4 regions of the Burkholderia sp. AW49-1 genome follow, and region 2 is predicted to be linked to each of the others. Evidence: predicted binding sites of a transcription regulator. Region 2 holds the regulator's gene; each other region holds the start of a gene.
What was found. The regulator LexA, encoded in region 2, represses DNA repair genes until DNA is damaged. The targets are predictions, from matches to a motif close to ACTGTATNNNNATACAGT.
Positions count from the first base shown of each region.

Region 1: a site for LexA is predicted at 1,661-1,678, ahead of ACV22W_RS00845 (VRR-NUC domain-containing protein). Genes of this name have one in related genera too.
Region 3: a site for LexA is predicted at 2,649-2,666, ahead of imuA (translesion DNA synthesis-associated protein ImuA). Genes of this name have one in related genera too.
Region 4: a site for LexA is predicted at 2,077-2,094, ahead of recA (recombinase RecA). Genes of this name have one in related genera too.

Region 1 is NZ_JBSAXF010000001.1:204,893-210,314, reverse strand. Features, by position in the region: gene ACV22W_RS00855 (hypothetical protein) at 193-504, shown strand; gene ACV22W_RS00850 (MipA/OmpV family protein) at 711-1,589, shown strand; gene ACV22W_RS00845 (VRR-NUC domain-containing protein) at 1,690-3,384, shown strand; gene ACV22W_RS00840 (ATP-dependent DNA helicase) at 3,381-5,422, shown strand, end outside.
Region 2 is NZ_JBSAXF010000005.1:190,475-195,896, forward strand. Features, by position in the region: gene ACV22W_RS11035 (universal stress protein) at 294-791, shown strand; gene ACV22W_RS11040 (DUF2939 domain-containing protein) at 868-1,566, opposite strand; gene ACV22W_RS11045 (hypothetical protein) at 1,596-1,934, opposite strand; gene lexA (transcriptional repressor LexA) at 1,961-2,608, opposite strand; gene ACV22W_RS11055 (sulfate ABC transporter substrate-binding protein) at 2,873-3,910, shown strand; gene cysT (sulfate ABC transporter permease subunit CysT) at 4,047-4,943, shown strand; gene cysW (sulfate ABC transporter permease subunit CysW) at 4,940-5,422, shown strand, end outside.
Region 3 is NZ_JBSAXF010000010.1:162,065-167,486, reverse strand. Features, by position in the region: gene ACV22W_RS17820 (error-prone DNA polymerase) at 1-492, opposite strand, end outside; gene ACV22W_RS17815 (Y-family DNA polymerase) at 499-1,995, opposite strand; gene imuA (translesion DNA synthesis-associated protein ImuA) at 1,928-2,635, opposite strand; gene ACV22W_RS17805 (ABC transporter ATP-binding protein) at 2,880-3,674, opposite strand; gene ACV22W_RS17800 (ABC transporter permease) at 3,676-4,572, opposite strand; gene ACV22W_RS17795 (ABC transporter substrate-binding protein) at 4,712-5,422, opposite strand, start outside.
Region 4 is NZ_JBSAXF010000012.1:100,572-105,993, forward strand. Features, by position in the region: gene recX (recombination regulator RecX) at 59-928, opposite strand; gene recA (recombinase RecA) at 928-2,001, opposite strand; gene ACV22W_RS19570 (response regulator transcription factor) at 2,192-2,920, shown strand; gene ACV22W_RS19575 (sensor histidine kinase) at 2,938-4,491, shown strand; gene ACV22W_RS19580 (MFS transporter) at 4,714-5,422, shown strand, end outside.

The sequences.
Region 1 (5,422 bases), on a different contig from region 2:
GCTGCACCGTCCCGAGCCGACGCCCGACGTCGATCCCGACCCGGCGCTGCCCGAGCACGACGATCCGTTCGATCCGCCCGTGCCCCCAGGCCTGCCGCAAGGCGATCCGCCGTCGCAGCCGCCGCCGCTGCGAATGCCGGGCGGGCGCAGGCAGTCACGGCCGGCCGCGCGATCACTGAAAGGAGGACCATCATGGACATTCACGTGCAATCGCCCGACAAGCGCGCGATCGCCCAGGTGCTGGGCCGCTATTTCGAGTCGCGTTCGCTGCGCTATCACATCGAGGAGTTGCCGGGCGGCGTGCTGCATATCGGTTTTCGCGCGAGCGGGCGCCCGGTTGCCGTTACCGTGTCGTTCGACGACACCGCCTACGACACCTACACGCACTGGGACGCGAGCCAGAAGCAGCTCGCGCTCGGGCGGCTCGCCGACGGCTTCTCGCGGATGATGGCGAAGCGCAGTCCGGCCGCGCTCGCCGGCGATTATCACGTCGAGCGTTTCTGATTCCGCAATCCTGCGCCCGTTCGTACCGGAAATCGGCAAAGTGCCCGTGCTCAACGGGCGCTTTGCGGCTTCGCGCGCGTCGCGTAGGATGTTCACAATTCAGCGCACGCTACGTTCGCGCCGTCGGCTGCCTGCCGTTGCAGCCGGTCGGGATGCGACGCGCTTTCCCTCAGGTTCGTTTCATGCAACCGACGGAGACCGCCTTGATGACCGTTGCCCGCCCGTTGTTGTCGCCCGGCACTCGCCGGTTCGTGTCCGGCCTGTCGGCCTTCGCCGCGCTCGCAGCGGCGGGTGCGCGCGACGCGTCGGCGCAGACGCCTTCGCCGCTCGGCGAATGGCAATACTCGGCGGGCGTTCCGCTGCAGAAACTGTTCAATCCGACGGTCCCGACGTGGCAGGTCAGCGTCGGCGCGGCGATGACGCTCCAGCCGCGCTACGCGGGTTCCGATCGCTACCGCGTGATGGGCGGCCCGAATGTCGACGTGCGCTATCGCGACCTGTTCTTCCTGTCGACCGGCGAGGGGCTCGGCGCGAACGTGCTGCGCGGGCCCAACTGGCGCGTGAGCCTGTCGGTCGGCTATGACCTCGGGCGCCGCTCGGCCGACGATCTCGACCACCTGAACGGGCTCGACAACATCAACGCGGCGCCGGTGATGAAGCTCGCGGCCGATTACGTGATCTCGAAGGATTTTCCGCTCGTGCTGCGCGCGGATGTCCGGCGCAGCATCGGCGGCTCGAACGGCTGGGTCGGCGATTTCTCCGCGTACATGCCGATGCCGGGCAGCAACGAACACTTCTTCTGGTTCGCGGGGCCGACGGTGTCGTTCGCCGATTCGCGCTACATGAACAGCTGGTTCGGCGTGAGCCCGGGTGCGTCCGCGCGCTCGGGGCTGCCGACCTATTCATCGGGCGCGGGGATGAAGTCGTTCGGCGCGGGCGTGACGATGGTCTGGTTCGTCAACAAGCACTGGTTCGTGACGATGGACGGCGCGATCGAACAGCTCGTCGGGCGCGCAAGGCGCAGCCCGATCACGCAGCAATCGACGAACGGCGTGTTCGACATGTCGGTGAATTACCAGTTCTGATCCGGACCGGCGGAGGCGGCCGTGCGGTGCGCGGGATGCGGTATTTTTCTTCACATTTGATATGATTCCGACCTGTACAAACGTACAGTGATCGATCCCCGTGACGCCTGCATCGCCGACGCCCCCGGCGTTTTACTACCTGACCAATTTCGAACGCGCGCTGGCCTGGCTCGGCGAGCGTTACGACGACCTGCTCGATGCGCGCGAACACGCGTTTCTTCGGGATTTCGCGCTGTTGCCGAAAGCGTCGCGCGCGTTGCTCGTGCGGATGCTGATGCGCAGCGGGGCCGACTTCCGCGCGAGCAAGCTCGTGTACGACGAGATCGGCAGCACGCTCGACGCGGCCGCGCCGCTCGTCGAACTCGGCTGGGTCGATCCGGCGCCCGCGCTCTCGCTCGATGAGCTGTTCGCGCTGTCGACCAAGGCCGATCTCCTGAAGGTGTTTCCGTCGCTCGCCGCGCACGCGGGCGAGCGCAAGCCCGACTGGCTCGAGCGGCTGCGGCCCGCGCACGACGTGGCGCAGCCGCTCGACGCGTGGTGCGCGCAAGCTGACGATCGCGTGCTGCGTGTGGCGGTCGGCGCGCTGTGCGACCGGCTGCGGCTGATGTTCTTCGGCAATCTTCATCAGGACTGGAGCGAATTCGTGCTCGCCGATCTCGGCGTGTTCCAGTACGAAAGCGTGCCGTTCGCGCCGTCGTCTCGCGCGTTCCAGCAACGCGACGACATCGAGACGTATCTCGCGCTGCAGACCTGCCGCGAAGCTCTCGATGCGTGGCCCGACGACCTGCCGTTCGACGCGCTGCTGCGGGCGATCGACGCGGTCGGCTGCATGCAGCCGTGGCTCGCGACACGCCGCGCGAAGCTGCTGTTCACGCTCGGGCAGACCTGCGAGCGGCGCGCGGACTGGGCCGCCGCGCTCGACGCATATGCGCGCAGCGCGTGGCCGGGCAGCCGGCACCGGCGCATTCGCGTGCTCGAGCGCTGCGGACGCGACGATGATGCGCTCGCGCTGGCGCTCGAGGCGCGCAGCGCCTTCGAAAGCGACGAGGAACGTCAGCGCGTCGAGCGAATGCTGCCGCGCCTGCAGCGTCGTCTCGGGCAGCGGGTCGAACGCGCGGGTGGCGCGCCGGACGTGCCGCGCGAGACGCTCGTGCTTGCGCGCCCCGACGCATTCGTCAGCGTCGAATACGCGGTGCGCGACCACCTTGCACGGCCCGACGCGCCGGTCCACTACGTCGAGAACACGCTGATCAACTCGCTGTTCGGATTGCTCTGTTGGGAGCCCGTGTTCGCGGCCGTGCCCGGCGCGTTCTTTCACCCGTTCCAGCGCGGCCCGGCCGACCTGCACGCGCCCGATTTCGCGGTACGCCGCACCGCCGCATTCGCCGCCTGCTTTGCGCAACTCGATTCGGGTGCGTACTGCGACACGATCCGCCGGCACTACGCCACGAAGATGGGCCTGCAATCGCCGTTCGTGTTCTGGGGCGTGCTGACCGACGAACTGCTCGACGAGGCGCTGGCATGCCTGCCTCCCGAGCACCTGCGGCTGTGGTTCACGCGCCTGCTCGCGGATATCCGCGGCAATCGCTCCGGGCTGCCCGATCTCGTCCGTTTCTGGCCCGGCGAGCGGCGCTATGAACTGATCGAGGTGAAGGGGCCGGGCGACCGGCTGCAGGACAACCAGACGCGCTGGCTCGCATACTGCATCGCGCACGGCATGCCGGTGCGCGTCGTCGATGTCGAATGGGCGGGCGTGGGCGTCGGGCAGGACGAAGCGGCGGGGTTGTCCGCATGAGCTATGTCGTCGCGGTGCGGGCGATGTGCGAGTTCACCGCGCGGCGCGGCGATCTCGACTTGCGCTTCACGCCCGCGCCGACCGCGCTCGAAGGCATCGCGGGCCACGGCGCCGTCACGTCGAAGCGCGGCGCACGCTACGAAACCGAGATTCCGCTGACCGGCACGTGGGGCACGCTCACCGTGCGCGGGCGCGCGGACGGCTACGATCCCGTCGCGAACCGGCTCGAGGAGATCAAGACCTATCGCGGCAGCCTCGACGCGATGCCGGCCAATCATCGCGCGCTGCACTGGGCGCAGGCGAAGGTCTATGCGCACCTGATGTGCGACGCACGCAGCCTCGCGGAAATCGACGTCGCGCTCGTGTATTTCGACATCGTGTCGGAGCGCGAGACCGTGCTGACGGAGACGCTCGGCGCAAGCGCGCTCGCCGCGTTCTTCGCCGAGCAGTGCGCGTGCTTCGTCGGCTGGGCCGAGCGCGAGACCGCGCATCGCGCGGCGCGCGATACGGCGCTGCGCGCGTTGAGGTTTCCGCACGGGCAATTCCGCAGCGGTCAGCGCGAGCTGGCCGTGTCCGTCTATCGGGCGGCGCGCGACGAACGCTGCCTGATGGCGCAGGCGCCGACCGGCATCGGCAAGACGCTCGGCACGGTGTTCCCGCTGCTGAAAGCATGCGGCGAGGGCGAGCTCGATCACGTGTTCTTCCTGACCGCGAAGACGCCCGGCCGGGCGCTCGCGCTCGAAGCGGCGACCACGCTCGGCGCCGGCACGCCGGCGCTGCCGCTGCGCGTGCTGGAACTCGTCGCGCGCGACAAGGCGTGCGAGCATCCGGATCGCGCGTGTCACGGCGAATCGTGCCCGCTCGCACAAGGCTTCTACGACCGATTGCCGGCGGCGCGCGACGCGGCGATCGGCGCCGGGCTGCTCGATCGCGACACCGTGCGCGAGGCGGCCCTCGCGCATGACGTCTGTCCGTACTACCTCGCGCAGGAGCTTGCGCGCTGGTCGGACATGATGATCGGCGACTACAACTACTACTACGACGGCAGCGCGATGCTGCATACGCTCGCGCAGCAGAACCAGTGGCGCGTCGGCGTGCTCGTCGACGAGGCGCACAACCTGCTCGATCGCGCCCGCAAGATGTACAGTGCATCGCTCGACCCGTTCGCGTTCGCGGCCGCGCGCGAGGCCGCGCCCGCGGCTTTGCGCAAGGCGTTCGACCGGCTCGCGCGCGCGTGGGGCACGCTCAATCGCGCACAGGCCGAGCGCTACGCGGCGTATCCGGAGATTCCGGGGCCGATCGTGACGGCCGTGCAGAACCTCGTCGCGGCGATCGGCGAACACCTGACCGATGCGCCGCGTGCGAACGGCGATGCGCTGTTGCGCTTTCATTTCGAGGCGATCCAGTTCGGTGTGCTCGCCGACGCGTTCGACAGCGCGTCGATCTTCGACGCGACGCTGCACGGCGAGCCGCTGCCGCGCCAGTCCGGGCTCGACGGCGTCGCGCCGGCCGCGCGCCGGCGCCGTATCCAGTCGACGCTGTGCGTGCGCAACGTGATTCCGGCCGGGTTTCTCGCGTCGCGCTACGAAGCCGCGCGCGCGACCGTGCTGTTTTCCGGCACGCTGAGCCCGTTTCATTTCTATCGCGACACGCTCGGACTGCCGGCCGACACGGGCTGGCTCGACGTCGACGGACCGTTCCGTGCCGAGCAACTGACCGTGCGCGTCGCGAGCCACGTGTCGACGCGCTGGCGCGACCGCGACCGTTCGCTCGAACCGATCGTGGACCTGATCGCCGCGCAGTATGCGACGCGGCCCGGCAACTACCTCGGGTTTCTCAGCAGCTTCGACTATCTCGGGCGCGTCGTCGCGCTGATGCAGACGCGCCACCCGGACGTGCCCGTATGGGCCCAGGCGCCCGGCATGGCTGAAAGCGAGCGCGACGCGTTTCTCGCGCGCTTCGACGCGGGCGGGCGCGGGGTCGGCTTCGCGGTGCTGGGCGGGGCGTTCTCGGAGGGCGTGGATCTCGTCGGCGAGCG
Region 2 (5,422 bases):
TTTCGCGGCCGGTCGGACGGGCACACCGGCTGGCGAACGGATCGGATGAATGCGTGTCACATGGGCATGACCGAGGCGAACGCACGTCGACGGCACGAACGGGCCATTCTAGTGCATCGGCGGCGTCTCTTCAGGGCGGGCCCGCGCGGCACGGTGCATGCGCGCACGGATCGTGCACCGCATCATCGCCGACGCGCGCCGCGTGGCGAATCAGCGTTTTCCATCCCTTGCGTCCGGAATTGCGGCGCACCATGATGAGTGCATAGGGTACGGAGTCGCGACAGGGAGGTTTCATGGCTAGCTACAACAAGATTCTGCTGTGCTACGACGGTACGCTCGAAGGACGCAAGGCACTGCGGTGCGGCGCCAATCTCGCGCTGGACCTGAAGGCGGAAACGCATTTGTTGTCGGTCGTCGACATGCGCTCGAGCATCGCGCAAAGCGCAGGGCTGCTGACCGATGTCGCGTGCGGCCGCTTCGAGGAAACCGCACGCGAAATCCTGCAGGAAGGCGTGAACTGGCTGCGCGAGCGCGGCGTTCAGGCGGAAGGCCATTTCGCATTCGGCTATCCGATCGACGAAATCGCGAATCTCGCGACGGAATTGAAGGCCGACCTCGTCGTCGTCGGCCATCGGTGCCGCAGCGGGTTGTCGAGATGGTGGATGGGCTCGGGCAACACGCAACTGCTCGATCGCGTGAACTGCAGCATCCTGGTCGCGTGTTCGTCGGCGGAAGAGCAAAAGGCCGAGATCGCTCGCGAACGCGAAGCGGCCACTGCGAGCGGCAAGTGAGCCGATGATCGTAAGGCCGGCCGGGTCGCATCGCGATTCGTGCCGGTTTTGCGGCATCTACACCGATTGCCGCCGCTCAGGCGTGAAGGTTGATCGCTGACAACTTCCACGAGAACAAGCCAAAGCGGTGGAAGATTGCCGCATAGCGCGTGCCGTCGGCGCTGCGCTGGTAAGTCACGGCAAATTCATCAATATTCCGGTAGCCGGCGCTCGTTTGCTGCGGATGGCCCGCCTCGCCCGGGCTGCCAGGTGCGGATGCGTTGGCTGGCGCAGTTGCGGCCGAGGCGGTGACATTGCTAGCTGGTACAGGGGCGCTGGCCGGATTGACAGGCGGCGAGGCTGGTGCGTTGCCAGTTGCAGCGTCTGACGGCGGACCCGACCACTCGGGCGGCCGTTCACCCGGATTGCCGCGCGGGGGAATGCCGCTCATCAGTGCCGCTACACCTTCCGGTGTCGCATAGGCATCGACCAGCGGGCCGATCAACGCAGATCCGATCAGTGCGCCAATCACCGCGAACGGATTGTCCTTCTTCACTGCGTCGATCCGGCGCATCAACTCTTCCGTGACCTGCTGCTTCAGGCTGATGCGCAGCGACGGAAAATCGACATACTCGCTGACCGCTTGCGCATCGCGCGCGTCGATCGCCGATTTCAGGCGACCGAGCGCGACGTACGGCGATGCGTACGCGTAACCGATCGCCATCAGGACGGCGATGGCCAGCACGACGATCAGCAATGGTTTGAGCCGCCATGCGCGGCCCGATGATCCAGTCACGATGCCTCCGGTGCGGACAGGTTCCGCAATCACAGACCGCCGTGCGTGGCCGATCGTTCCTCTGCGATGCAGCGATCGATCATCCGGCACACGGCATCGATCGTCCCGACCATGATCAGGCGCGACCGACCGTGATAGACGCGCACGGGCGCTCGGCGCGCCGGCTCTGCGTGATTCAGGCCACCATTCAGCGAGACCCGCGCGAACGCGGGAAGGGCTGACGGCAGCAGCGACGCCTGCCGTTCAACTGCGACTTCTTGGCTCACCACGGGCGCCGCGGCGGACAGCGGCGCGCAGGGCGTGCGGCCGCGCAGGTGACGCAGGCGGCCGAATTGACGGAAAGGCAGCAGACGGGAAAGGCGTTCCATGATGTTCTCCTCAGCGAGACCGATTGTCAGAGTTCGCCCGAGCGGATCAGCCCGACGGCGATGCCTTCCAGCGCGAATTCCGCGCTGCCGGCCTTGACGAAGATGTTTTCGTAATCCGGGTTCTCCGCGATCAGCTCGAGGCCGCCGGGCCGGCGCATCAGGCGCTTGACCGTGACGTCGTCGCCGAGGCGCGCGACGATGATCTGGCCGTCCTTCGCTTCCGTGCGCTTCTGCACGGCGAGGAGGTCACCGTCGAGAATGCCGGCGTCGCGCATCGACAGGCCGCGCACCTTCAGCAGGTAATCGGGCTTGCTGGTGAACAGCGCGGGATCGCACGCGTAATGTTGGGAGATGTGCTCTTGCGCGAGGATCGGGCTACCGGCCGCTACGCGGCCGACGAGCGGCAGCGACAGTTGCATCAGGCCGGCGTGCGGCAACGTGAACTGGTGCGGCGCGTCGTCGATGCCGAGCAGGCGGATGCCGCGCGACGCGCCGGCGGCCAGCTCGATCACGCCCTTGCGCGCCAGCGCACGAAGGTGTTCCTCGGCCGCATTCGGCGAGCTGAAACCCAGCTCTGCCGCAATCTCGGCGCGCGTGGGAGGGAAACCGGAGCGCTCGATCGCGCGGCGGATCAAGTCGAATACTTGCTGCTGACGGGCGGTGAGTTTGGTCATGGCTGAACTGTATGGATAGACAGTGAGCTGTATTTTTATACAGTACTTCGCGAATTTCAAGTGTTACTTGAGGTTCGCTGCGATCGCGGCGGTTCCGACGCGATTTCGCGACGCCCGGACGCCGGTTCGTCCGCCGCAACCGTCCATCCCGTCTGCGTTAGCACTTTTGAGTATTAAAAAATGAAGAACGATTATTTTTAATCATGTAAGCCGTTCGCTAGACTGGCCCGACATCGCAATACCGACAACACTGGAGAACCAAGGATGGCGAAGCGCAATACGGGGCTGGTGGGCGGAGTGGGCCGCCTGATCGCAACACTCGCGCTGGGCGCGGCGGCGGCGCTGGGCGTGGCGACGCACGCCCAGGCCGATACGACCTTCCTGAACGTGTCCTACGACCCGACGCGCGAGCTGTATCAGGACTTCAACCAGGCGTTCGGCAAGGAGTGGAAGGCGAAGACGGGCGAGACGGTCAACTTCAAGCAGTCGCACGGCGGCTCGGGCGCGCAGGCGCGCTCGGTGCTCGACGGCCTGCAGGCCGACGTCGTGACGCTGGCGCTCGCCTACGACATCGACGCGCTCGCCAACAAGGGCCTCGTCAACAAGGACTGGCAGAAGCGCCTGCCGGACAACGCATCGCCGTACACGTCGACGATCGTGTTCCTGGTGCGCAAGGGCAACCCGAAAGGGATCAAGGACTGGGACGATCTCACCAGGCCGGGCATCTCGATCGTCACGCCGAACCCGAAGACGTCGGGCGGCGCGCGCTGGAACTACCTGGCCGCATGGGCATATGCCGTTCACAAGCCGGGCGGCAACGAGCAGAGCGCGAAGGAATTCGTGACGAAGCTCTACAAGAACGCGGGCGTGCTCGACTCGGGCGCGCGTGGCGCGACGACGAGCTTCGTGCAGCGCGGGATCGGCGACGTGCTGATCGCATGGGAAAACGAAGCGTTCCTGTCGATCAAGGAATTCGGCACCGACAAGTTCGAGATCGTCGTGCCGTCGGTGAGCATCCTGGCCGAACCGCCCGTCGCGGTCGTCGACAAGGTGGTCGACAAGAAGGGCACGCGCAAGCTGGCCGAGGCGTACCTGAATTTCCTGTACAGCCCGCGGGGCCAGGAAATCGCGGCGCGCAATTACTACCGCCCGCGTTCGAAGAACGTGCCGGCGGAGCTGACGAAACAGTTTCCGAAGCTGAAGCTGTACACGGTCGACGACACCTTCGGCGGCTGGACGAATGCGCAGAAGACGCATTTTGCGGACGGCGGCGTGTTCGATTCGATCTACAAGCCGCAGTAACGCACGCAGCACCATAACGACAGCGGCGCGCCACGATAGTGCGCCGCATCCCCGGCGGGCCGCCGGCGCGAGAGCACGCTCCGCGTCGGCGTTTGCGCCGGACCCATGAGCAGCAACGACCCAGCAAGAGCATCCGATGACGACGTACACCTTTCGCAAGCCGAGCGCGCTGCCCGGTTTCGGCGTGACGCTCGGCATCACGGTGGCCTATTTGAGCCTCGTGGTGCTGATTCCGCTCGCCGCCACGTTCCTGAAGACCGCGACGCTGTCGTGGGACCAGTTCGTCACCGCCGTCGCGTCGCCGCGCGTGCTCGCGTCGTACCGGCTGACGTTCTCCGCCGCGCTCGGCGGCGCATTGATCAACGCCGTGTTCGGCTTTCTCGTCGCGTGGGTGCTGGTGCGCTACACGTTCCCGTTCAAGCGCCTCGTCGACGCGATCGTCGATCTGCCGTTCGCGCTGCCGACGTCGGTCGCCGGCATCTCGCTCGCGGCCGTCTATGCGACCAACGGCTGGGTCGGCCAATATCTCGCGCCGTTCGGCATCAAGATCGCGTTCACGCCGGTCGGCGTGCTGGTGGCGCTGACCTTCATCGGGCTGCCGTTCGTCGTGCGCACCGTGCAGCCGGTGCTCGAGGATTTCGAGCGCGAGCAGGAAGAGGCCGCCGCGTGCCTCGGCGCATCGCGCTGGCTGACGTTCCGCCGCGTCGTGCTGCCGGCCGTGCTGCCGGCGTTGCTCACCGGCTTCGCGCTCGCGTTCGCGCGCGCGCTCGGCGAGTACGGCTCGGTCATCTTCATCGCGGGCAACGTGCCGATGAAATCCGAGATCACGTCGCTGCTGATCATCACGAAGCTCGAACAGTACGACTATGCGGGCGCGACCGCGCTGGCGGTCGTGATGCTGGTCGTGTCGTTCCTGATGCTGCTGTTGATCAACTCGCTGCAGTGGTATCTGCAGCGCCGCACGAGCAAGGGCGCGAGCGGCCCCGCGCCGGCGACCGTCACCGTTGCCGCAGCAGCAGGAGGCCAGCGATGACCCAGGAGTCCAGCGCCGTGCTGAACGACCCGTCCGTCGCGCCCGTGCGCGCCGCGAAGCAGCTCGACCCCGTCAGCGAGCCGCGCGCCGTGCGCTGGCTGCTGATCGGCGTCGCGCTGACGTTCCTTGCATTCTTCCTCGTCGTGCCGCTCGCCGCGGTGTTCTTCGAGGCGCTGCGCAAGGGCGTCGGCTTCTATCTCGAATCGCTCGCCGATCCCGACGCATGGTCGGCAATCAAGCTGACGTTGACCGTCGCCGTGATCGCGGTGCCGTTGAACCTCGTGTTCGGCGTGTGCGCATCGTGGGCGATCGCGAAGTTCGAATTCCGCGGCAAGGCCTTGCTGACCACGCTGATCGACCTGCCGTTCTCCGTGTCGCCGGTGATCTCGGGCCTCGTCTACGTGCTGCTGTTCGGCGCGCAGGGCTGGCTCGGGCCGTGGCTGCAGGACCACGACGTGCAGATCATCTTCGCGGTGCCG
Region 3 (5,422 bases), on a different contig from region 2:
CGCATCGAGCACGTCCGCGCGTACCGGATACGCGGGCACGAGAATCGCGAAGCAGTCGGGCATGCCGCGCAAATGGGCGAACTTGGCCGGCGGCGCCGACAGCATCCGCGGCGTCAGCTTGTACGTGCCCTTCGGCGACGCCATGCGCCGCCACGAAATCAGCTCGGAAAGATTGCCGTAGCCCTCGCGATTCTGTGCGAGCAGCACGAACCCGAACGCGCCAGGGCCCGGATCGTGGCCGGGCACGACATCATCCGGCGTGACATCGAAATACGAACCGATGACGAGCGGCAATCCTTCCGCCTTCGCCGCGACATGCATGCGCGGCGCGCCGGCAAGCGAGCATTCGTCGGTGATCGCGATCCCGCGATAGCCGAGTTCCGCCGCCCGCTCGACCAGTTCTTCCGCATGCGACGCGCCATGCAGGAACGAAAAGTTCGAACGACAGAACAACTCCGCGTAATCGGGCAACAAACTGAATTGCGCAACCATCTTCGTTCACCCGAACAGGCCGTGCAGGAACCAGTGCGGTTCGGACTCGCTCCCCGCCCGCTCCCTGAACACCCAATAGCACGCACCGGCTTCGTCCTGCGCGACGTGGTAATCGCGTGCAGCGAGCTGACCGTCGAACCACCCGGCCTCGATCCGCTCCGGCGACGACATCATCCGGAGCGGCGTATGAAATACCGGCCGCTCACCGCGCATCAGCAGCGGCAGCGGCTCGGCCAGCAGCCACGCGGGACGCGGCGGCGCGGCCGGCGGCCCGCAGGCCGGCTTGCCCGCCTGCGCATCGAGCGGCAGCCAGCGGTTCGCGGCCTCCGGACGGTAATCGGCGACGGGCGCCGCGCGCAGCACGTTGTCCGCGCCGAGCCGCGCGACCAGCAGTTCGAGCAAGCGCGCGCGCGTCTCTTTCGTGCCGCCCGGCTCGGGGAAAAGATCGTCGGCCGGCGGCGCCACCGATTCGACGCGCGTGGCCTTCAGCCGAACCGCGATCACCGCGGCCGGTAATTCGACGCGCGCGAGCCGCTCGCCGAGCAGCCGCATGAAGTGCGTCTCGTCGCGCACGGGCGCGGCGAACGCGAGTTCGAGCGGTGTCGGCGGCACGGCCTGACGGCCGCGCTCGTGCTCGAGATCGAACGTCATCGCGGCCAGCGACAGCTGCCGCGCGGCCAGCCACCCGCAGAGCTGCACGACGAGCCGCCGCGCGGCGAACAGCACGGCTTCCGCGTATTCGACGCGCTCCGGCAACTCGAGCCGCACGTCGAACACGGGCGGCACCGCCATCCACGCAAGCGGCTCGATCGCATCGCCGTACGCGCGATCGAGCGCGGCGAGCAGCGCCGGACCGCAGCGACGCTGCAGCCCCGCGCGCGGCAGGCCGCGCAGATCGGCGAGCGTGCGGCAGCCGAGGCCGTCGAACCAGCCCGCATACGGGCGCGCGTCGGGCAGCAGCGCACACGGCAGACGATCGAGCGTACGGACGAGCGAAGCCGGCCCGGCCACGCGGCGCCGGATGCGCGCACGCGCCGACATGCGTGCGAGCAGCCACGCGCCGCGCCCGGTCGGCGCGGCGGACAGGCGCGCCGCATAGCCGAGCGCCGCGAGCGTCGCGCGCACCTGGCGGCACAGCGACGGCAGGCCGCCGAACAGGCGCAGGCTCGGACCGACGTCGACGATCAGCGTCGCTTCGTCGTCGAGCGCGACGCACGGCGAGAAGCGCAGCAATGCGAGCGCGACCGCGCGCAGCGCATCGGCCTCGCGGGCGGGATCGCGTTCGACGAGCCGCGTGTCGGGCGCGAGCGTCAGCACGCCGCCGCGCTTCATGCCCGCGCGCACGCCCTGCCGGCGCGCGGGCGCATCGGCAATCAGCACGACACCTTGCTCGAGCACCGCGCAGCCTGCGTCGTCTGCGTCGTCCGCCGCGCCGTCAGACGGCGGCGGGGCGCACACGTCGAGCGGCAGGCGCGGCAGATGGATGCCGAGCAAGACGCGCATAGCGGCTCTCCACGATGGGCGACGGCAAATCGAGCGCGAGCGGCTCGCTGCGCGCGGGCCCGCGGCGCTTGACGATGTCGAGCGACACGCCGCCCGGCACCGGATGCAGCGCGACGCGCAGCACGGCCGGCGACGGCTGCCGCGCGGCCGACAGCGGGCGCAGCATCACGAACAGCGTGTCGCCGGTGCGCGCGGCCGCGAGATGCAGGCGCCGCAGCGCATCGGGCCGCGCGTCCTGCCAGAGCAGCAGCGCACCGCAGCAGCCCGTCCTGAGCGCCTGCTCGGCGGCCCACAAGGCATCCGTGCGGCTGCCGGCGCGCAGCCACAGCAGTGCGTCGGCCGGCACGCCGAGACCGGCGAGCGCCGTCGCATGCGGCGACTGAGGCGGCGCGACGAGCGCGAGCGGACGCCGCGCGCTGACGGTGCGCGCGAGCGCGGGCGCGAGCAGCCGCATCTCGCCGCAGCCCGGCTGAGCGGCCAGCAACTCGACGAGCCCGCCGACCGGCCAGCCGCCGCCCGGCAGCTCGGCGGACAGCGGCGCGAAACCCGTGTCGATCGTGCGCGAACCGCCGCGCGCGAGCTGCGAGCCGCGCCAGAGCGACGGATGAAGGGATTCGGGAGAAATGGAGGATGCGAGCATGACGCCACCCACAACTGTATGGATATACAGTATATGGCAATGCGCTCGCGTCGCACAGTCCTGAGGCGAAACCGGTTTTTCGTCAGAGGAAAAACGACGGGAAAACTGGTGCGACCGTCATGTTACTCCGCACCGGAGCGGGCGAGCCGGATCGTGTCGCCCGATTCGCCGGGCCGATGCGCCAACCTCCGGGCGAACCGACACGATGCAGTTCCCCGCACCGCACCGGCCCGCCCGCCGCGCGTCAGCCGAGCAGCAATGCGTCGTCGTCGAGCTGCTCGTGCCGCACCTTCTCGAACATCTGCAGCAGGTCCGGCACGTCGAGCCCGCGGCGCTGGTCGCCCGACACGTCGAGCACGACCTGCCCCTGGTGCAGCATCACCGTGCGGTCGCCGTAATCGAGCGCCTGGCGCATGCTGTGCGTGACCATCATCGTCGTCAGCTTGCTCTCGGCGACGATGCGCGCGGTCAGCTCCAGCACGAACGCGGCCGTCTTCGGGTCGAGCGCGGCCGTGTGCTCGTCGAGCAGCAGGATCCGCGACGGCCGCAGCGACGCCATCAAGAGGCTCACCGCCTGCCGCTGACCGCCCGACAGCAGCCCGATCCGATCGGTCAGCCGGTTTTCCAGCCCGAGGTTCAGCAGACGCAGCTTGTCGCGGAACAACTCGCGCGACGGCCGGTCGAGCGCCGCGCGAAAGCCGCGCCGGGCGCCGCGCGCCATCGCGAGCGCCATGTTCTCCTCGATCGTCAGCGCCTCGCAAGTGCCGGCCATCGGATCCTGGAACACGCGCGCGACGAGGTGCGCGCGGTCCCACGCGGCCTTGCGCGTGACGTCCGTGCCGTCGATCGCGATGCGTCCCGCATCGACGCGCTGGTCTCCGCTAACCGCATTGAGGAAGGTTGACTTGCCGGCGCCGTTCGAGCCGATCACCGCGACGAACTGGCCGTCGGGAATCTCGAGCGACAGCCCGCGCAACGCGCGCGTCTCGATCGGCGTGCCGGGGTTGAACGTGAGTTTCAGGTCGTGTGCGGACAGCATGTCAGGCCCCTCCGTTCTTGCGCGCGAACAGCTTCTTGCGCGTCGCCGGCAACACGAGCGCGATCGTGACGAGCGCGGCCGTCACGAGGTTCAGGTCCTGCGCCTTCAGGCCGATGAATTCGCTGTTCAGCGCAAGCGCGATGAAGAAGCGGTAGACGATCGCGCCGAGCACGACGGCGAGCGTCGTCAGCACGAGCCGGCGCGCGGGCAGCAGCGTCTCGCCGATGATCACCGCGGCCAGCCCGATCACGATCGTGCCGATCCCCATCGAGATGTCGGCGCCGCCCTGCGTCTGCGCGAACAGCGCACCGGCGAGCGCGACGAGCGCGTTCGACAGCGCCATCCCCGCGAGCGTCGCACGGCCCGTCGCGATGCCTTGCGCGCGCGCCATCCGCGGGTTCGCGCCGGTCGCGCGCATCGCGAGGCCGAGCTGCGACGAGAAGAACCAGTCGAGGCCGAGCTTCGCGACCACGACGACGATCGCGAGCAGCGCCGGGCGCAGCACGTAGTCGGGCATCCAGTCGGGCTGCAGCACGGTGAAGATCGTCGGCTCGGTGATGAGCGGCACGTTCGGCCGGCCCATGATCCGCAGGTTCACCGAGTAGAGCGCGATCATCATCAGGATACTGGCGAGCAGGTCCATGATCTTCAGGCGCACGTTGAGCCAGCCGGTGACGAAGCCGGCCAGCGCGCCCGCGACGATCGCGATCACCGTCGACGTGAACGGGTCGTGGCCGGCGGAAATCAGCGTCGCGGCCACGGCGCCGCCGAGCGGAAAGCTGCCGTCGACGGTCAGGTCGGGGAAGTTGAGGATGCGGAATGAAATCAGCACCCCGAGGGCGACGAGACTGAAGATCAGGCCGATCTCCAGCGCGCCCAGAAACGAGAACAGAGACATGATGGGGAAATCCTGTTGCTTCCCGGCCGGACGTGTACGGCCGGGCGAAGCGGACGGGCGGCCCCGGGTGGGAGCCGCTCGCCCGGCGGTTTCGTTCAGGCCCGGATCGGGCCCGCAAGCGCGGCGCTCGGGCCGCGGCTTACTTGATGACCGTCTTCGCTTCCTTGAGCAGATCCGGCGACAGCGTCACGCCCTGCTTCGCGGCCGCGCCCGTGTTCGCGAACAATTCGAGGTTGCTGCTCGTCTCCGACGCGATCGCGCCCGGCTTCTCGCCCTTCAGGATGCGCGCGACGACCTTGCCGGTCTGCCGGCCGAGGTCGCCGTAGTTGATGCCGAGCGCCGCGATGCCGCCGCGCTTCACGCTGTCGGTGTCGCCGGCGACGAGCGGGATCTTCGCTTCGTTCGCGACCTTCACGAGCGCTTCGTACGCGGACACGACGTTGTTGTCGGTATTCGTGTAGATCACGTCGACCTTGCCGATCAGGCTCTTCGCGGCCGGCCCGATGTCGACGGTGCGCGGCGCGGCCGCTTCCTTCAGCGTCATCCCCTGCTTCGCGAGAATCTCCTTGAGCTCCTTCACGACCACGACCGAGTTCGCCTCGCCCGGGTTGTAGACCATGCCGACCGTCTTCGCCTTCGGCACGACGCGCTTGATCAGCGCGACCTGGCGGTCAAGCGGCAGCTTGTCGGAGACGCCCGTCACGTTGGTGCCCGACGCGCCCCAACCCTTCACGAGCTGGGCCGCGACCGGATCGGTCACGCCCGAATAGACGACCGGCACGCTCTTCGTCGACGCAACCACCGCCTGCGCGGCCGGCGTCGCGATCGCGACGATCACGTCGGGCTGGTC
Region 4 (5,422 bases), on a different contig from region 2:
CTGTCCGGAAACGGTTGCATTGCAGCAAAATCGCGCGCAGCGCGCGTGACCGAACCGGTCAGTCGTCGATCGGGAAATCGTCGCCGACCTTCAGCAACTTCACGATGGTCGAGCTCGAGAAGCCGCGCGCTGCAAGGAAGCGCGCCTGCTTCGCGCGCTCGGCGGGCGTTTGCGGCAGTGCACCGAATTTCTTGCGCCAGACGGCCTGCGCGCGTGCCCACTCGGTCTCGCGCAATTGCGCATTCACTTCCTCGACGAGACTGTCGCCGACCGCATGACGCTTCAGCTCGCTGACGATGCGCGCGACGCCGACGCGCGATGCGCGGCGATGCACGAGACTCTCGGCAAAGCGCGCGTCGGACAGCCAGCCCTCCTTTTCCAGTGCATCGAGCACCGGCTCGACGGATTCGTCCTCACCGACGTACGGTGCGAGCTTGCGCGCGAGTTCGGCCCGGCTGTACTCGCGCCTAGACAAATAGCCGAGCGCGCGGCCCTTCAGCGAACGCGGCGGTTTCGACGACTTGCGCTCGGCGGCACCGGATGCGTCACCTGAAGCAGTGCCGGCGGAACCGCCGGACGCACGGCGCGTGCGACGCGGATGCTGGCTACTGCGGGTATACACATCTTCCTTGACCGACGCAGACGCATCGGCCGCGTGCTCGCCCGGAAAGCTGACACCGGACACGCGACGGCGCGACCGATCGTGCGCGTCGAACGATTCGTCGTGGTCGAACGGATCGACCGGCGCGGTCATCTCAAACGAAACGAGGGCATCCTCGGATGCCCTCGTCGCGGTGCGGGTCGCGGCACGACTGCCCGCGCTCCGCCGGTTGGCCCCCGAGGATTCGGCTTGCCGGCCGGAGCGACCCGCCGTATCGGGCGCGTCGCTCGGTTCCGGTTCGCCAGCCTGACCTCGGCGCCCGACCATCACTCTTCTTCGTCCATCGCCTCGGCTTCGTCGAGCCCTGCACCATCCGGCATGGCGGCAACGCCGAGCGATTCGCGAATGCGGTTTTCGATCTCGCGCGCGATTTCCGGATTCTCGCGCAGGAATTCACGCGCGTTGTCCTTGCCCTGGCCGATCTTCTCGCCGTTGTAGCTGTACCAGGCGCCTGCCTTGTCGACGATTTTCGCCTGCACGCCGAGATCGATGATCTCGCCCTGACGCGAAATGCCTTCGCCGTACAGGATGTCGAAGATCGCTTCGCGGAACGGCGGCGACACCTTGTTCTTGACGACCTTCACGCGGGTTTCGTTGCCGATCACCTCGTCGTTCTTCTTGATCGAACCGATGCGGCGAATATCCAGACGCACCGACGAGTAGAACTTGAGCGCGTTGCCGCCCGTCGTGGTTTCCGGGTTGCCGAACATCACGCCGATCTTCATCCGGATCTGGTTGATGAAGATCACGAGGCAGTTCGTGCGCTTGATCGTGCCCGTCAGCTTGCGCAGTGCCTGCGACATCAGGCGAGCCTGCAGGCCCGGCAGCGAATCGCCCATTTCGCCTTCGATTTCGGCCTTCGGCACGAGCGCCGCGACCGAGTCGATGACGATCATGTCGATCGAACCCGAGCGCACCAGCGCGTCGGTGATTTCGAGCGCCTGCTCGCCGGTGTCCGGCTGCGAGATCAGCAGCTCCGGCACGTTCACGCCGAGCTTCGCCGCATATTGAACGTCGAGCGCGTGCTCGGCGTCGATGAAGGCTGCCGTGCCGCCCAGCTTCTGCAGTTCGGCGATGACCTGCAGCGTGAGCGTGGTTTTACCGGACGATTCCGGACCGTAGATCTCGACCACGCGGCCGCGCGGCAGGCCGCCGACGCCGAGCGCGATATCGAGACCCAGCGAGCCCGTGGAGACGACCTGGATGTCTTCGGCCGCTTCGCCGTCGCCCATCCGCATGATCGATCCCTTGCCGAACTGCTTCTCGATCTGCGCGAGTGCGGCCGCCAGCGCCTTGCTCTTCTCGGCGGTCATCCCGGAGCCCTTCTTGCTATCTTCCATGAATCGTCCTTTGCTATGATGAGCAGCGTCTGTCAGAGGCGCGCCCGCTTTCAAGCGCTGCCCACGAATGCAGACACTGTATAAAAAAACAGTGTTTTATGCAAGCCCGCAATGCAGGCTGCGTTGTACACGGATAACTTCGGAGACAGCCGCGCCGGCGCGAACGCCCCGCCGGCCATCGGTCAGCAACATGCGAATTCTCATCGCCGAAGACGACAGCATACTCGCGGACGGCCTCACCCGGTCACTCCGCCAATCGGGCTATGCCGTCGACCACGTGAAGAGCGGCGTCGAGGCCGATACCGCGCTGTCGATGCAGTCCTTCGACCTGCTGATCCTCGATCTCGGGCTGCCCAAGATGTCCGGGCTCGACGTGCTGAAGCGCTTGCGCGCGCGCAATTCCAATCTCCCCGTGCTGATCCTGACCGCCGCCGACAGCGTCGACGAGCGCGTGAAGGGGCTCGACCTCGGTGCGGACGACTACATGGCCAAGCCGTTCGCGCTCAACGAGCTCGAGGCGCGCGTGCGCGCGCTGACCCGGCGCGGCGCGGGCGGCGGCCCGACCGTCGTGCGCCACGGCTCGCTCGCGTTCGACCAGGTCGGCCGCATCGCATATGCGAACGACCGCGTGCTCGATCTGTCCGCGCGCGAGCTCGGGCTGCTCGAAGTGCTGCTGCAGCGCATCGGCCGGCTCGTGTCGAAGGAGCAGCTCGTCGACCATCTGTGCGAATGGGGCGAGGAAGTCAGCAACAACGCGATCGAAGTGTACGTCCACCGGCTGCGCAAGAAGATCGAGCCGAGCGGCGTGCGGATTTCCACCGTGCGCGGCCTCGGCTACTGCCTCGAGAAAGTCGCGCCCGCGGCGCCGGCCGACTCGCCCGCGCCCCAGTCCGCGGCGGCCGGCACGCCGCTGCGCTGAGCCCGGCCGTCGCCGCGATGGCCACGCCGGCCCACTCCCGCCATCCGACCGGCGATCAACCGTCCGCCGCCGACGCCGCGCGCGACGCGCGCTACGAGAACCCGTTCGCGCCGCCCGACGAAACCGACACGCCCGAGGCCGCGCGGCCGCGCTCGCTGTTCGGCGAAATCCTCGACTGGATGCTCGCGCCGCTCCTGCTGCTGTGGCCGATGAGCATCGCCGTCACCTATCTCGTCGCGAAGACGATCGCGAACGGCCCGTTCGACCGCGCGCTCGAGACCAACGCGTACGTGCTCGCGCGGCAGATCCATCCGGTCAACGGCGTCGCCGAGCTGACGCTGCCGCAGCAGACGCGCGACTTCCTGCGCGCGGACAACGTCGACAGCGTGTACTTCCAGGTGCTCGGCACGCGCGGCGAGCTGGTCGCGGGCGAGGCCGACATGCCGCTGCCGCGCGACGAGGACCGCCCGCCGCCGGGCGTCGTCGTGTTCCGCGACGACCTGCTGCGCGGCAACGACGTGCGCGTCGCATATACGACCGTCGCGCTGCCCGAGTCGAACGGCACGCAGCCCGTGCTCGTGCAGGTCGGCGAGACGCTCGACAAGCGCAACGCGCTCGCGAACGACATCATCAAGGGCGTGATCCTGCCGCAGTTCGTGATCCTGCCGCTCGCGATCCTGCTCGTCTGGTTCGGGCTGTCGCGCGGGCTCGCGCCGCTCAACGCGTTGCAGGCGCACATCCGCGCACGGCGGCCCGACGACCTGTCGCCCGTCGAGGCGCAGCGCGCACCGCCCGAGATCGAGCCGCTCGTCACGTCGTTCAACGACCTGCTCGCGCGCCTCGAACAGAACATGGCGCTGCAGAAACGCTTCATCGCCGACGCCGCGCACCAGATGAAGACGCCGCTCGCGGGGCTGCGCACGCAGGCCGAATTCGCGTTGCGCCACCCCGTGCCGCCCGACGTGCAGCGTTCGCTCGAACAGATCGCGACGAGTTCCGAGCAGGCCGCGCGGCTCGTCACGCAACTGCTCGCGCTCGCGCGCGCCGAGAACCGCGCGAGCGGGCTGACGTTCGAGCCGGTCGAGATCGCCGCGCTTGCACGCCGCACGGTGCGCGACTGGGTGCAGGCCGCGCTCGCGAAGCGCATGGACCTCGGCTACGAAGGCCCGGAGGACGATGCGCCGCTCGAGGTCGACGGCAATCCCGTGATGCTGCGCGAGATGCTCGGCAACCTGGTCGACAACGCCATCCGCTACACGCCCGAAGGCGGCCGCATCACCGTGCGCGTGCGGGCCGAGCGTGCGGCGCGGCGCGTGCATCTCGAAGTCGAGGACACCGGGCCCGGCATCCCGGCAGCGGAACGCGACCGCGTGGTCGAACGTTTCTACCGGATCCTCGGCCGCGAAGGCGACGGCAGCGGCCTCGGACTCGCGATCGTGCGCGAGATCGCCGCCCAGCACGGCGGCACGCTGACGCTCGACGATCATGTATACCAAAGCGCACCGCGCCTCGCCGGCACGCTCGTGCGCATCAGCCTGCCGCTGTCGGACACCGCGCCGGATCAATCCTGATACGCGCGAGTCCTTACCACCCCGCGACCGCATCGAAACCGGCGCTTTACCACCCGATCGCGACACGATCGAAACGCGAAACGACCGATTCGGCGCGGGTTAACGCGCAGTCGTTTTGTGCCCGCGAGTCAGTGCGCCGTAAGTTTCCGTGCCAATAATCGTCGACAGGCCCGCCCACCCAAGGCGGCCGCATATCTATATCAAGGGACTTGGAGACGATTCATGGCAACGTTAGGCGAGCAAATTTCGCACTCGCCGATGACGGGCGAAGAGAAGAAGGTGATCTTCGCGTCGTCGCTCGGCACCGTGTTCGAGTGGTACGACTTTTATCTGGCCGGATCACTCGCGGCCTACATCAGCAAGAGCTTCTTCTCCGGGGTCAATCCGACCGCCGCATTCATCTTCACGCTGCTCGGCTTCGCGGCAGGCTTCGCCGTGCGTCCGTTCGGCGCGATCGTGTTCGGCCGGCTCGGCGACCTCGTCGGCCGCAAGCACACGTTCCTCGTGACGATCGTGATCATGGGCATCTCGACCTTCGTGGTCGGCTTCCTGCCCGGCTACACATCGATCGGTATCGCGGCGCCCGTGATCTTCATCGCGATGCGGCTGCTGCAGGGCCTCGCGCTCGGCGGCGAGTACGGCGGCGCGGCGACCTACGTCGCCGAACATGCGCCGGCGAACCGTCGCGGCTTCTATACGGCATGGATCCAGACGACCGCGACGCTCGGCCTGTTCCTGTCGCTGCTCGTGATCCTCGGCGTGCGCACGTTCATCGGCGAGGAAGCGTTCGGCAACTGGGGCTGGCGCGTGCCGTTCGTCGCGTCGATCCTGCTGCTCGCGGTGTCGGTGTGGATCCGGTTGCAGCTGAACGAATCGCCGGTGTTCCTGCGCATCAAGGCGGAAGGCAAGACGTCGAAGGCGCCGCTGACCG